Regions from separate parts of the Paenibacillus sp. Marseille-P2973 genome, predicted to be linked through region 2. Evidence: riboswitches for the same ligand, from Rfam matches in the RefSeq annotation. Region 2 holds a riboswitch; each other region holds the start of a gene.
The links. Region 2 has a riboswitch for cyclic di-AMP ahead of KB559_RS19255 (hypothetical protein). Riboswitches for the same ligand answer to the same signal wherever they lie in the genome.
Positions count from the first base shown of each region.

Region 1: another riboswitch for cyclic di-AMP. It lies ahead of KB559_RS20720 (C40 family peptidase); the one in region 2 lies ahead of KB559_RS19255 (hypothetical protein).
Region 3: another riboswitch for cyclic di-AMP. It lies ahead of KB559_RS22660 (3D domain-containing protein); the one in region 2 lies ahead of KB559_RS19255 (hypothetical protein).
Region 4: another riboswitch for cyclic di-AMP. It lies ahead of KB559_RS17970 (TrkH family potassium uptake protein); the one in region 2 lies ahead of KB559_RS19255 (hypothetical protein).

Region 1 covers NZ_JAGQEH010000014.1:34,787-37,982, forward strand. The annotation lists gene KB559_RS20715 (GNAT family N-acetyltransferase) at 1-352, opposite strand, end outside; gene KB559_RS20720 (C40 family peptidase) at 757-1,230, opposite strand; cyclic di-AMP (ydaO/yuaA leader) riboswitch at 1,235-1,371, opposite strand; gene KB559_RS20725 (C40 family peptidase) at 1,634-2,125, opposite strand; cyclic di-AMP (ydaO/yuaA leader) riboswitch at 2,128-2,262, opposite strand; gene KB559_RS20730 (hypothetical protein) at 2,484-3,196, opposite strand, start outside.
Region 2 covers NZ_JAGQEH010000011.1:76,957-80,152, reverse strand. The annotation lists gene kdpA (potassium-transporting ATPase subunit KdpA) at 1-656, opposite strand, end outside; gene KB559_RS25605 (potassium-transporting ATPase subunit F) at 683-760, opposite strand; gene KB559_RS19255 (hypothetical protein) at 787-1,200, opposite strand; cyclic di-AMP (ydaO/yuaA leader) riboswitch at 1,371-1,544, opposite strand; cyclic di-AMP (ydaO/yuaA leader) riboswitch at 1,662-1,900, opposite strand; gene KB559_RS19250 (Ig-like domain-containing protein) at 2,180-3,196, shown strand, end outside.
Region 3 covers NZ_JAGQEH010000019.1:12,963-16,158, reverse strand. The annotation lists gene KB559_RS22660 (3D domain-containing protein) at 103-1,239, opposite strand; cyclic di-AMP (ydaO/yuaA leader) riboswitch at 1,501-1,709, opposite strand; gene KB559_RS22650 (TatD family hydrolase) at 1,925-2,695, opposite strand; gene KB559_RS22645 (HD domain-containing protein) at 2,720-3,196, opposite strand, start outside.
Region 4 covers NZ_JAGQEH010000009.1:174,225-177,420, forward strand. The annotation lists gene KB559_RS17965 (potassium channel family protein) at 1-344, opposite strand, end outside; gene KB559_RS17970 (TrkH family potassium uptake protein) at 358-1,692, opposite strand; cyclic di-AMP (ydaO/yuaA leader) riboswitch at 1,768-1,928, opposite strand; gene KB559_RS17975 (CPBP family intramembrane glutamic endopeptidase) at 2,219-3,196, shown strand, end outside.

The DNA.
Region 1 (3,196 bases), on a different contig from region 2:
CAATTACATCCTTAGGCTTTCTCCGCTGGGCCTCCTCGACGATTGTCAGCACAAAGGTCTTACCCAGCCCGTGGCCGCATAAATCAGGTCTCATACCGATGCCAAGCCGTGTAACGCCCTCCATAGGAAAGTACTGGGCGAATCCGGCAAGCTCCTCCTGCTGATCCAGCAAAGAGACGTACTGCTGGGCCCTTAAAACGGGATTCCCAAATTCCACATCGAGCGCCTTCATCTGTTCCCAGGGAAGCCAGCTATAAATATCGTAGGGAGAATCGTAACGCCAAGTACTGATATCTGCGCCATGGCTTTCTTCCATGGGTACGATTCGAAATGGTGCGATTGGTTTTTCCATTTTTGCGCCTCCTTAAACGATAGGAATGCCTATGCGGCTACCCATATGGCTGTAGTTCTTTTTAACCTCACTCTAACGGGATTTTTATTGGTTGTAAAGGCTTTGTGGAGGAAGAGGGGCCAGAAATCGAAGGCAGGCAAAAAAAATGCGTAAATTAAAAATTTCCTGTTTAGGCATCCGCATAACGGGTAAATTTTGGATATAGGGAAGATAGGATATGGAGTGTTAGAGAACGAGAACGGAAAAAATATTTTTGGAATGGGTTTTATCCAAGAAACCTTTTGATCGATTCCTTCGTTATATGAATAAGATGAAGGAAAGAAAAAAGACCGCGTTGATTCCGGCAAGAATCAAGTGCGGTCAAGCGAGCTGTTGAGGTGAGGGCCTCAACCTATCAGGGGTGATCAGGATTCTTTGGCAAAGCTGGAATAGCTGTCTGCGCTCAAAATTCTTTTTGCCCCGACATAACGTGTTTTATAGTAAGTGTTGCTTAATTTGTCTGTTCTGATTCCTTTGGAAGAAGAGGCATGAGCGAATTTTCCGTCTCCCAGGTAGACGCCCACATGGGACACTTTACCTTTGCCCAGGGTGTTGAAGAATACGAGGTCTCCCGCTTTCAACTGGCTCTTGGCCACCGGGGTACCTTGCTTGTACTGAGCGGTAGAGACGCGGGCAAGATCAACGCCCATTTTCTTGAACACGTATCTTGTAAATCCGGAACAGTCAAAACCGTTGGTCGTGACGCCTCCGTATTTGTAAGGTGTTCCGTACACGGATTTAACGACGCTGGTCAATGTGGTGTCCGCAAAGGCACTTCCTGTCCCCATGGTGAACAAAATAGCTAAACTCGTTGCTGCTGCTGCGAATGTCTTTCTCAAGATGTTAAACTCCTTCCAAGGCCTGCGAGGTTAGCTTGAGGATTCGGTTGAAGGTTCCCTATGATCCCTATGTAACGAAATCAATTCACCCAATGTGGTTCCCCCGTTTCCCGGGTGCCGGGAATTCGGCTAGTCTTTGTTGAATGCACCCGAAAAATTACGACGTTACAACAGTGATTACGACGTTACAACAGTGATTACAAAGTTGTTACCATTTACTCTGGTCATTTTACCAAACATCAACGCGGGTTTGCAAGTTTGTTTTGTTATTTTTGAATAAATAAGTTAATTTGTCCTGTATATCCCGTCCTCTCCGGGTAATGTTTCCTAGGACGACGGTTTAAATAAAAGAAAAAACCCGCAGATTGCGATCCATAAAGAATCTCTGCGGGCTTCATCGTTACTATTCTACATCATCATGATCTTGAGTATCGCTTGTAACTTCTTCGAACTTATCAGTGCTCATAATGCGCTTGGCGCCAACATAGCGCTCGACATAATATTTATCGCTCAATTTGCTGATGATAACTCCTTTGGAGGAGGAAGCATGAGCAAACTTGCCGTCACCGACGTAAACACCAACATGAGACACACCTTTGCCTGAAGTGTTGAAGAACACCAGATCGCCAGCGATCAGTTCTTTCTTCTCTACAGCGGTTCCCATCTTGTACTGGGAGCCTGATTGGTGCGGCAATTTAATTCCGATTTTCGAAAAGACATACATAGTGAATCCGGAACAGTCAAAGCCAGAGGTGGTAGTTCCGCCGGAAACATAATCGCTTCCCAGAGCTTTTTCAATCGTGGTGTCCAATTTGGAATCTGCGAAAGCGCTACCAGTTCCGATGGAGAAAAGTATTGCAAGACTTACGGCTGCTGCGGTTAACTGTTTTTTCAAGGAAATGCTCCTTCCAATGCCTACGAGGTTAGCTTAAGGATTCGGTTGAAGGTCCCCTATGATCCCTCTCTTGCGAGATCAATTCACCCAAAGTGGTTCCCCCGTTCCCCGTGAAGGGAATTCGGCTGTAATTTACACCTGACTACTTACTTATTCGACACCCAGCAGAAGACTCCTGCTAATAGTGACAAAAATAATTACAAAACTGTTACTGAAATTGTGCTGTTGTTATTGTAACAAAGGCCAGTATATTTTGGCAATGGTTATTTAGCGAGTTTGAGAGGGGAAAACGCAGGACAAGACCCCCGAATAAGCTCGGAGGCCTTGTGGCACAAGGAAGGACAAAGATGAAAAAAATTTAACTTTTTTGTGATTTGGTATGCCAAAGCTGATATTGAGAGGTTAGAGTCCAAATTTGAAATAGACTGCGAATGAAAGGATAGGTTTGTTGCAGAATTAAAGCAATCAGTCCTGTCCAAATCCAGGAGGCCGTTCCGAACAAAAGGAACAAGGCGGCGCCGGCAGCTCCGAGAATAAGGGAAATGGCGATCCCCGGCAATAGATACCTCATGCTCAGCATCAGGGAGCCCCAGACGCCGGCCTTAAACAGATACCCGAACTGGGCGAACAGCAGGATTTGCCGGACAAGCCAACCGTAAACCACCCACCCCAGCAAATATCCACAAAGGGTCAAAAGGGGAGCGAGCCTGTCGCCTGACGTAAGGAGACGGGGCAAGAGGGCGTATAAATCCGGGACGATCCAAATTCCCGGCAGGGAGAGCAGCGCGAGCTCCAACAGAAAGAAGAGAGTGACGGGCTTCCAGAATTCCTTCATTCCCCGGAAGAAGGGAAGGCCGGACGCCCGGGTCTCGGGGGGAACCAGACCGTAGAGAATACCCGCCTGGAACAGCGGCGTCAGCAATAGACGGAGAACAATCATCCCGATTAGCAGCCAGAAATACTGATGAATCTCCGGATTGTGCTTTAATTCGAATTGCCCTTCGATCAAGTATAGAATCCGGTTCAATTCATTCGGGGGCGTATCCGGGTACCTGGACAGTACGGCCACAA
Region 2 (3,196 bases):
ACGGGCCCCATCGAAATTCGCTGTAACGCGCCATCCAGCGTATGAACCGTCAAGGTCGGATCCAACGTCTGTGGAACCTGCAGTGCCACGAGAATTAGGGTAACGAGCAAAGCTGCCGGTAGAAATACCCGGACATGGGCTTTTGTAAAATCTTCAAAGAAGTTTCCGAGCGTTTGCCCTCTCTGCGTCAAACCGCGGATAAATGATATTGCTACGCACAGACCGCTGGCGGCCGAAGTAAACATCATCATCGTAATGACGGCCATTTGTGAGAAATAGGATAGAGCAGACTCCCCGCTATAATGCTGTAGGTTCGTATTGGTCATAAAGCTGATGACCGTATTGAATGAAAGCGACGATTCCATGTTTCCCATCCCATTAGGATTCAAAGGAAGAAACTGCTGAATCCGCAGAACCAAATAGCTTACTCCCACCAGAACGGCGTTCGTCACAATCATGCTAAAGGCGTATTTTTTCCAGCTCATGCCTTCACGGCGTTTGAAACCGACCAGCTTATAGATCAGTCTTTCGAAACCTCCGAATATGTTGTCGGTACGGTTCGATTCCCCGGAAAACACATGGTATAAATAAGTGCCCAGCGGTTTCACCAGTACAATGATGACGCCGATCACAACTAACATTTGCACTAAATCCATTGGGATCCCCCTCAAAAGTAGGCTTTTTAAAATTTCTCAGGATGAATCAAGGCATAGATCAAATAAAGAAATACGAACAGGACGACCAACCCGATCCCTATCATGGCGTATCCCCCTCCTTTAATTCCTGTTAATCCCCGGTTTCCGGAATGCCGTTTGCTAAAAATCCGACCTCGCAGGAACCGGAATGAATCACATAAGTCGCTCCAAGGCCCTTGTAAATCATTCTCGGATGCCGCTCCGGCGTAATCACGATTATTGGACTCGATGTCCATTGACGGCATAACTGCAAATATCGACATGTTAAAGTTAGCGTAGTTTCAAAAATAAAGACCCTCCCGATCCGAAATTCGGGAATCCTCCAAGTTTTCTCATCCTCCGTCTTCACCCGGATCACTTGAACCGTCCCCAATTTACGAGCCCGTTTCTCCTCAGTTTTGTTGTTCACGAGAACCGCAACATTCCGCCGCTTAGACAACAGCAGCCGTACAAAATTCAGCCCTGCCTGATTTGGCGCAGCAATGAGGATACAATCTTCCTCCACCTTTGTTTCCTCCCTCAGATAATAGCAAGACCTAAAGCCCCTCCTGGTGAGGTAGACTTTACTAGTAAGCTCATTCCAGTACTTTGCACAGCAAAAAAGCCGCAGGAAAGGAAGGAACCTTTCCGCAGCTTCTGGCATGGTGTTCATAACCATGGTGGGCTTATGGCGGTTGCCTCTCCCAATTACGCTTACGAGGTTAGCTGTCGGATTCGGGCGCGAGAGTCGCCCTACGCTGGAAATTAAGGATATTTCCGGCGATTCACCCCATGAAACGTTCCGATCCCAGATCGGCGTTTCGTTGGTTCCCCCGCTTCTGCGTTCGCAGAATTCAGCGAAAAAGACATTATTATTCATTTCGATTTTTCATAACAATTTCAGTCAATTTTTCAGTTTAGGCAATAAAAAACCACAGAGGCACCTTGGCGCTCTGTGGCCTACTCATACGGCTGACAGTTCACCCATCCTCTCTTCATCCACGCTTACGAAGTTAGCTGTCGGATTCGGGCGGTGAGAGTCGCCCTACCCGAACGGAATCCATGGTTTCCGTCCGGGATTCACCCCTGTCCGTTTGCGGTCTTTAACTCTCACATTAAAGACCGCAAACGAACGAAACGGCTTCTTGGCCTTGGAGCCAAGATAGATGCGCCGCAATTTGGTTCCCCCGTTTTCCCGTTTCCGGGAAATTCAGCGATCGACAAATGGTATGATATTTGTTTCATGGATTGAATCATAACTCCGGCGCCGAATCCAGTAAAGTCAGGCAACCGTCTAAAAACAGTTTGCAATTGCCAAATATATGAAACGGGAGCGTTTTCATAATGGTTAAACTCTCTCATTTACGTCATATCTCTTTAATGCTTCATTTTTCATTCCATTATATTAAAGGTCATTAAACGGTTATTGCCCTAAGAAAAATACTACGGCTACAATACAATTGTAAACGTTTACAATTATTCCGGATAGAAAGCGAGGGGTATTCATGCCGATTCGTCAACAAAAGAAAGCCTTATTGAATCAAGTTGTAGGTTCATTGATTTTCAAAGGGTTGACTGCTTCTCTATTCCTTTGCTTCTCTTTTATCCTCGTGGCTCAGATCCCCTACGCTCACGCCGAATCCATGCTGACCATCGATTCTCCGGCGGAAGGTGATCAGGTACCTCCGGGATGGCTGCGGGTTACGGGAGGGTATACCGAAACTTATGACATCAAATTGATTATTAATGGAACCGAACAGCTTAACTCCGTAAGAGAGGACTTAAATGGACCCGAAAGCGGCACTTGGTATGCGGATGTCGACGTATCCAAATACGACGGCAACATCTCGCTGATTGCCAAGGGAGTGCAGAGTTCGTCTCGTTATGGAATCTCCACGGCTACGACATCGGTGTATGTCAATAATCCCGAAGCCAGCCTCCCTGTTGTGAAGATTACAAATCCTTCGGACGATGAAACCGTCCACGGCTCGGTCCCTGTAAAAATCACCGTCGACGCCAAGAATTCCGTTGAGCTGGTAGAGATTCGAATCAACGGCGGGCCATGGATGAAAGCAAAGCAAACCGGGAACCACTATCAATTCAAATGGGACGCCAAAAATCTCGGTAACCGGACCTCCAGTCTGGAGGCAAGGGCCTTCGACGAATTCGGCAATGAAGGCCGGAGCACTACGGTTTATGCTCATACCGGGAACTGGGCTCCCGAACCGGTTACACTTGAAAAGCAAGACCGTGCGATGTGGATCTGGGAAAAAGCCGCTTACAATCTCTTTTTGAACCCGGGCTCCAAATCGGCGTTAAAAGCGCTTGCCGATGATACCGGAACCTTCGGCTCCGATCCGATCACCACCTTTTATATCGGCGTTTTTCCGTATGAGGGTGTAGACATCCTTGAAGACCAGCCTGAGGCTGTCCGGGAGTTCGTAAAGTGGGCGCATGACAACGGCTATCGGGTCCACGCCTGTATCGCCGGAGGAACCGTACCTCCCTATTATGGCGCCCTG
Region 3 (3,196 bases), on a different contig from region 2:
TTGTATTACAACAAAAAGAAGAGGAATTCATCCTCTTCTTATCCGTGTCTTATTCATCATCCTAATAGTATATCATTCCCTGAGCAAAGTAAACGCGCCCGGTTAGTTCAACTCCGGCTTGGTCGGACCGATTACATACACCGTCCGGCCCTTTTTCCGTCCGAAGTTTTTCGCGGATTTCAGGGAGTCGTAATAAACGTCCATCTTGTTGCCTTTGATGGCACCGCCGGTATCTTCGGCCTTACGGAAGCCGATGCCTTCGATATAAACCCACCAGCCCAAAGGAACGACGCTCTTATCGACCGCGATCGTTCTTCCTTCCGTGACTCGGGTACCGGAAGCCGTCTTCGTACCGATCCCGTCTTCTTCGGCGGAATAAGCGGTCAAAGTTACGTTCTTAAGTACTTTTTTATATTTAAACGAGACGCCGCCTTTCGTCGTAAGCCCGCTGATATTCACCGCGTTCGAAGTGCGGGAAATGCTGGCGGACGCAACGGCTGTCGGTTTCTTCGTGCCTACGGCGACTACCTTCGGCGAAGCTGCTTTTTCAACTTCTTTGCCGAGCCATTGCTTTGACACGAATTTTCCGTCCTCATATACCTTTTCGATGTTGTGGACGACTACACCTTCGCTTCCCGGGGCCACTACTTTAGTTTTCCCTTTAAGCAAAGTATTGTCCGATGTTTTCACGACGGTAAAAGGTACGCTTTCTTTGGTCTGTACCTTATGTTTGGTGACACGGACGATTTTAATATCTAAATTCGCCGACACCTTACTGGTCAAAGCCGGAGTGATTTTATCCTCCTGCCCCATAGTAACGCCGAGCTCTTCAATCGTTTCCTGCACACTGTCCTTGGTTGTAAAATGCACTTTGCTCGTGCCGTCCACACTCACGTTTACCGGAACCGCGCGTACAATGACAATCCGGTTGCCATCTTGGATGGAGCTAGCGAGCGGCCGCGATACCGCGTCCTCGGGACCCAACACAATGGACTGTTCTTCCAGTACTTGATTGACCAGCGAATGACGGGTTTCGATTTTTTGACTTTGCCCGTCAACAACCAAGTAAATCTTTTTATTGTTCTGGCTGTAAGACCAAATCAGGATGATGAGTACTACCGCGATGGCCAACAATCCGATAACCGAAATTTGACGTAAATGTTCTTGTTTCCACCGCATTGCGTAAGACATGCTGGATGAGCGCGATTCATGGGATTCCTTTTTGCGGAAAAAGCCCATTTCTTCCGTCCTCCTTACATAGTCCCGCCGTCTAGGTCGATTCATGATACATATGACGTGACTACAATTCATTTTTACGAAATGCACTTTGAATGAGCTGCACTTCGCATCCTGCCCCAGTCTGCCCGGCACCGTCACCTCCTGTTTAACACAGTATGATGACCCTATTACTTTTATTCAAAAACAAAAGAAGCCCAAAGAAAGAGTAAGAGGCTCTCTTTCGTGGCTTCCGAATGTCTTGGTGTAATAGGATGCACGAGTTTGCCCTCTCAATGTACGCTTACGAGGTTAGCTGTCGGGTTAGGACGCGAGAGTGCCGCCCTTCCTCAGTTCATTCGCTCATGGCGCAATGACCTTGAATTCACCCCAATGACCCAAAAAGAAATCAATTACGATCTGGCCGGGCCTTCCCGGCGTGTCGTACTTGGTTCCCCCGTTCCCCACAAGTGGAGATTAAGCGAGACTGGTTCATGGAACCATGTAACCGGAATCGCCAACTGCAAATGAGCGACCCCAAATCGATTACTGAAAAGATTCTATCCTGTTTCGATGCATGTTGTAAAGGACGAATCAACAACGTTTATTTTAATAAATGGTTAAAAAAATGTAATAATCTCTTGCTAATTAGTTAAAAAGCATTAATCTTTCGCGATTGCTTCTTTTTTCACCGCTTTTGCTCCCGATTTCACCGAATTCCAAATCGTTCCAGCGCATTTCGGGTGGTAATTTCGGCGATTTCTTCGAGAGATACCCCTTTTAACTCGGCAGCAGCCTCGGCGACCAAACGGACGTGTCCGGACTCATTCCTTTTCCCACGAAAAGGGTGTGGTGTTAAATAAGGGGAATCCGTTTCGATCAACAATCGGTCCATTGGAGTCTTCGCCAACACCTCTTTAGGCTGCTTTGCATTTTTAAACGTGATCGGTCCGCCAAACGACAAATGGAATCCCAAATCCAGACACATTTTGGCAATTTCCCAGCTTCCCGAATAGGAATGCATGACGCCGCCGATCTCGTTCGCCTTCTCTTCCCGCAGAATGCGGACGACATCTTCATGGGCTTCCCGGTTATGGATACAAATCGGCATTTTCAACTCGCGGGCGAGGCGAATTTGCTTCCGAAAAACCTCATGCTGCACGTCTTTTGGCGAGGTATCCCAGTAATAATCGAGTCCGATTTCGCCGATCGCCACAACCTTCTCATGTTTGCAGAGTTCTGCAATCCAGTCCAAATCCTCTTCCTTCATCGTAATCGCATCCTGCGGGTGCCAGCCGACCGCCGCATAAATGAATTCATACGACTCCGCCAGCTTCATCGTAGTCGGAATGGTCTCGCGGTTAAAACCGATATTAATCATCCGCGTTACCCCTTGTTCCAAAGCGCGATGAATCGCTTCCTCACGGTCGCCGTCGAATTGCGGCGCATCCATATGCGTGTGCGTATCAAATAACTCCATGCTGTTACCTCCTTAGGTGTATTCTTATGTGGTTTGCTTAAATATTTCGTGAATATGCTCCGGAAGCCGTTCGATAACCGGCGCAATTTTATTATCGGGATAGTACAAATGATATTTCCCCCGGTGCAGTCCGCTTATGGAACGCACAATGTCCGAAACCTCGGAGATTTCCCGGATCTGCTCCTGCCGGTCCAATAGAAGGATGTGCTTGTCCCTAAATTCCCCGTCCGGACGAAACACATCATAAGGCAGATCGGTCGGAAAATCAATTTCCAGATCGTAATCCGGATTGAGCCCCACGTCCTTGAATGCGACGCGGATGTCGTCGATCATTTCCAGATCTAACGATTCCACTTCTACATATTTATACAACTTTCTATCTAAAAATCGAGAACACAGCTCGCTCAGCAGTCCATCGGATTCTCTCTTCCACTGCATAAAGGCAGTCTGCACCAAAGCTTCGTCAAGCAGGAGGTACTCCTGCACGGTCAGATCCCGTTT
Region 4 (3,196 bases), on a different contig from region 2:
ACGCCGAGCTTCTCCAGCGCCCGGCCGTGAAGGACGGAAATCGCCTTGGCTACCACCGTTTTTATCCCAAGGTCTTTGAGAAGGATGGCCGACAGGATGCTCATTTGAATATCATTGCCGATCGCTACGATCCCGCAGTCGAAATTTCGAACGCCCAGCGACTTCAGAACCTCTTCATCCGTCGCATCCGCGACGACGGCATGTGTAAGCCGGTCGCTCCATTCCTCGACCACTTCCTCGTTCCTGTCCACGCCCAGAACCTCGTAGCCGAGGTCCATCAGCTCTAGCGCCAGGCTGGAACCGAAACGCCCCAAGCCGATCACTACAAACTGCTGTGTTTTCATCTCACTTTTCCCCTTATCCTATAATCATTTTGCCTTCGGGATGTCTATATAATTCTTTACCCTTCTTCGGCCCGAGCGCATAAGCTAACGTCAGCAGCCCTAACCGTCCGGCAAACATGGTGAAGCTGATAATAATTTTCCCCGCAATCGTCAATTTTCCCGTCAGTCCCATGGAAAGGCCGACCGTACCGAACGCGGAAGTCGTTTCGAACAAAATGCTCAGGAAGCTGGCATCTTCCGTAGTCGAAAGCACCATCGCCACGGCGATGACCAGGAACAAAGCGAGCATCGTGATCGTGACGGCTTTGAAAATCCGCTCCTGGGCCAGCCGGTAACGGAACAACACGAGATCCGAACGGCCGCGGATCATGGAAATGACCGCCCCGACCAGAATCGTGAACGTCGTCGTCTTGATCCCGCCCCCGGTGGAGCTTGGCGATGCCCCGATGAACATCAGGATGATCATAAAGAATTGCGTCGCCTGTCTAAGCCCGCCGATGTCCACCGTATTGGCACCCGCCGTTCTCGGCGTAACCGACTGGAAGAACGAACTCCAGATTTTCCCGCCCCAATCCAGCGGTTGCAAGGTATTGGAGTTGGTGAATTCAAACACGAAAATAACGAGCGCTCCGACCAGAATCAATGTGGCGGTCATGGAGAGAACCACCTTGGAATGAAGCGACAATTTGCGGCGTTGCCGAAACTCGATCAGGTCGGACAAAACGATAAAGCCGAGTCCTCCGGAAACGATCAGGAACATCGTTACGAGATTGACGATCGGATCGTTTACATACTGGGTAAGGCTGCGGTACTCGCCGAACAGATCAAAACCAGCATTGTTGAACATGGAAACGCCGTGAAAGATACCGAAGAACAGCGCCCGGCCAAACGGCATGTCGAACGACCAGCGGATTGTGAACAGAAGTGCGGCGCAGCTCTCGATAATCAGGGAATACATCAGCACCTTACGGATCAGCCGGACGATCCCTTCCATCGTATTTTGGTTCATCGCCTCCTGGAGCAGAAGCCGGTCTTTCAGCGAAATCTTTCGTTTAAACACCAGAGCGAACAAGGTCGCCATGGTCATGAACCCCAGACCGCCTACCTGGATCAGCAGCATAATGACCACCTGGCCGAATGTTGAGAAATAGGTTCCTGTATCCACTACGACAAGCCCTGTCACACAGGTTGCCGAAGTAGCGGTAAAGAAAGCGTCAATAAAAGGAAGCGAATCTCCCGTACTACTGGAAATCGGCAGCATCAAAAGCAGCGAACCGGCCAAAATAATGAACGCAAAGCCCAACACAAGGACTTGGGGTGGGGAAAATCTGATCCATTTGGAAAGCAACGGGCTCACCTCATTACTCAATTTGGCAAAAAAGAAACAATGAAAAAAAGCACTGGAAATCCAATGCTTTTTGATTGGTCCCTGCTGCAAAGGCCTACGAGGTTAGCTGACGGATTCGGGCTTGCGCGGTCTGCCCTATTCGCTTTTTCACCAGGCGCAATGCAAGTGAAGCAGCGAAATTCACCCCTAAATATCGGTTCCCCCGTTTTCGGTAAGAAATTCGGCCAACATATTAAGTTACATTCATTTTCATTTCATTTTCGTCAAATTGGATTATAATCCTTATTCACTTCCATCACAAAGGTTTAATTGGATGAAATAGATCGAAAATGACTTAAAAGAGTTGAAACAGACCGTAAGGTGAATGCTTATCTAAGCCATGCTGGGATTTGCCGTGGTTATTGCGCTTTTACGCGAAACAAGCTTCGTCTCTGGCGAAGAAATCTCCCCTGTGTTATCTTTACTGTGACATGGAAGTACCGAAATCATACAGATTCAACAAAAAATCGTTAAAAGGAGTTTTCGTATGTATTCCGATTTAAAACCGCAGACGCGCGGGATAAAGACCAGGACCTTATGGATACTCGCCGTCATTGGACTCATCGTCTTTATTTTACTCCAGATTGTCCCGACAACCGCTTCCGAAACGCTGCAGGTCGAACAATCGACTCAGTTAATTACGAAGGTGCAGGCCAAGGAAGCTGCCGTCAAATTCGCGGAATCGACGCTCGGATTAACCGGTCCCTTCAACGATGCCCTGGTTACTTACGAGACGCGCGCTGATGTATACGGGTATTTGACCCGGGAAGGTTTAATGGAAGATTACCTTAAAAAGTATGAAAAGCAGTTCCCCTACGACATCTTTCAAGTCCGCATCAATAAGCCAGGCGGGCTGCTCAAAGCCGTAACGGTAGATATCCATATGACCACGGGCAAGGCGGTCGGCTTTAAAGAATACCCCGAAACCGGGTTTCCGGACATCGAGGGATTGGGCGGCGGTTCATCCGAAGCTGATGCCGCTACCTCGGGAGTGCAGGACCTATCGTGGGAAGAAAAGCTGGCGTTAGCCCAACCTTACTTGAAGTCGCTTGGTTACAGCGAAGATATGCAATCTTCCGTGGGCGAAACACCGGATGGTCTGTCTTTAACGCTGGTGGGATATGAAGCGGGGAAATCGAATGCCCAAATCGATATTCATTATTTCGAAGGCCAGGTCTCCGAAATCGATAGTTACTTCTCCGTGCCGCAAAGCCATACCGATTATGTAAAAAGCCAAACCACGCTCGCCAACTGGCTGACCTATGTAGGATATGCCCTATTGACTTTTGTGCTGGGAATTCTCGCGATCGTGTACAGCGCCATGACAAGAGTACATACTTCATTCAAGCGGGGAATCGTGCTCGCCTCCCTGTACTTCATCATTTCCATGGGTTCTGCGCTTAATATGATGCCTTATTTTGAAAAAGAAGGCTTAAGCGGTGCAATGCTGATCTTCGGGCTTGTA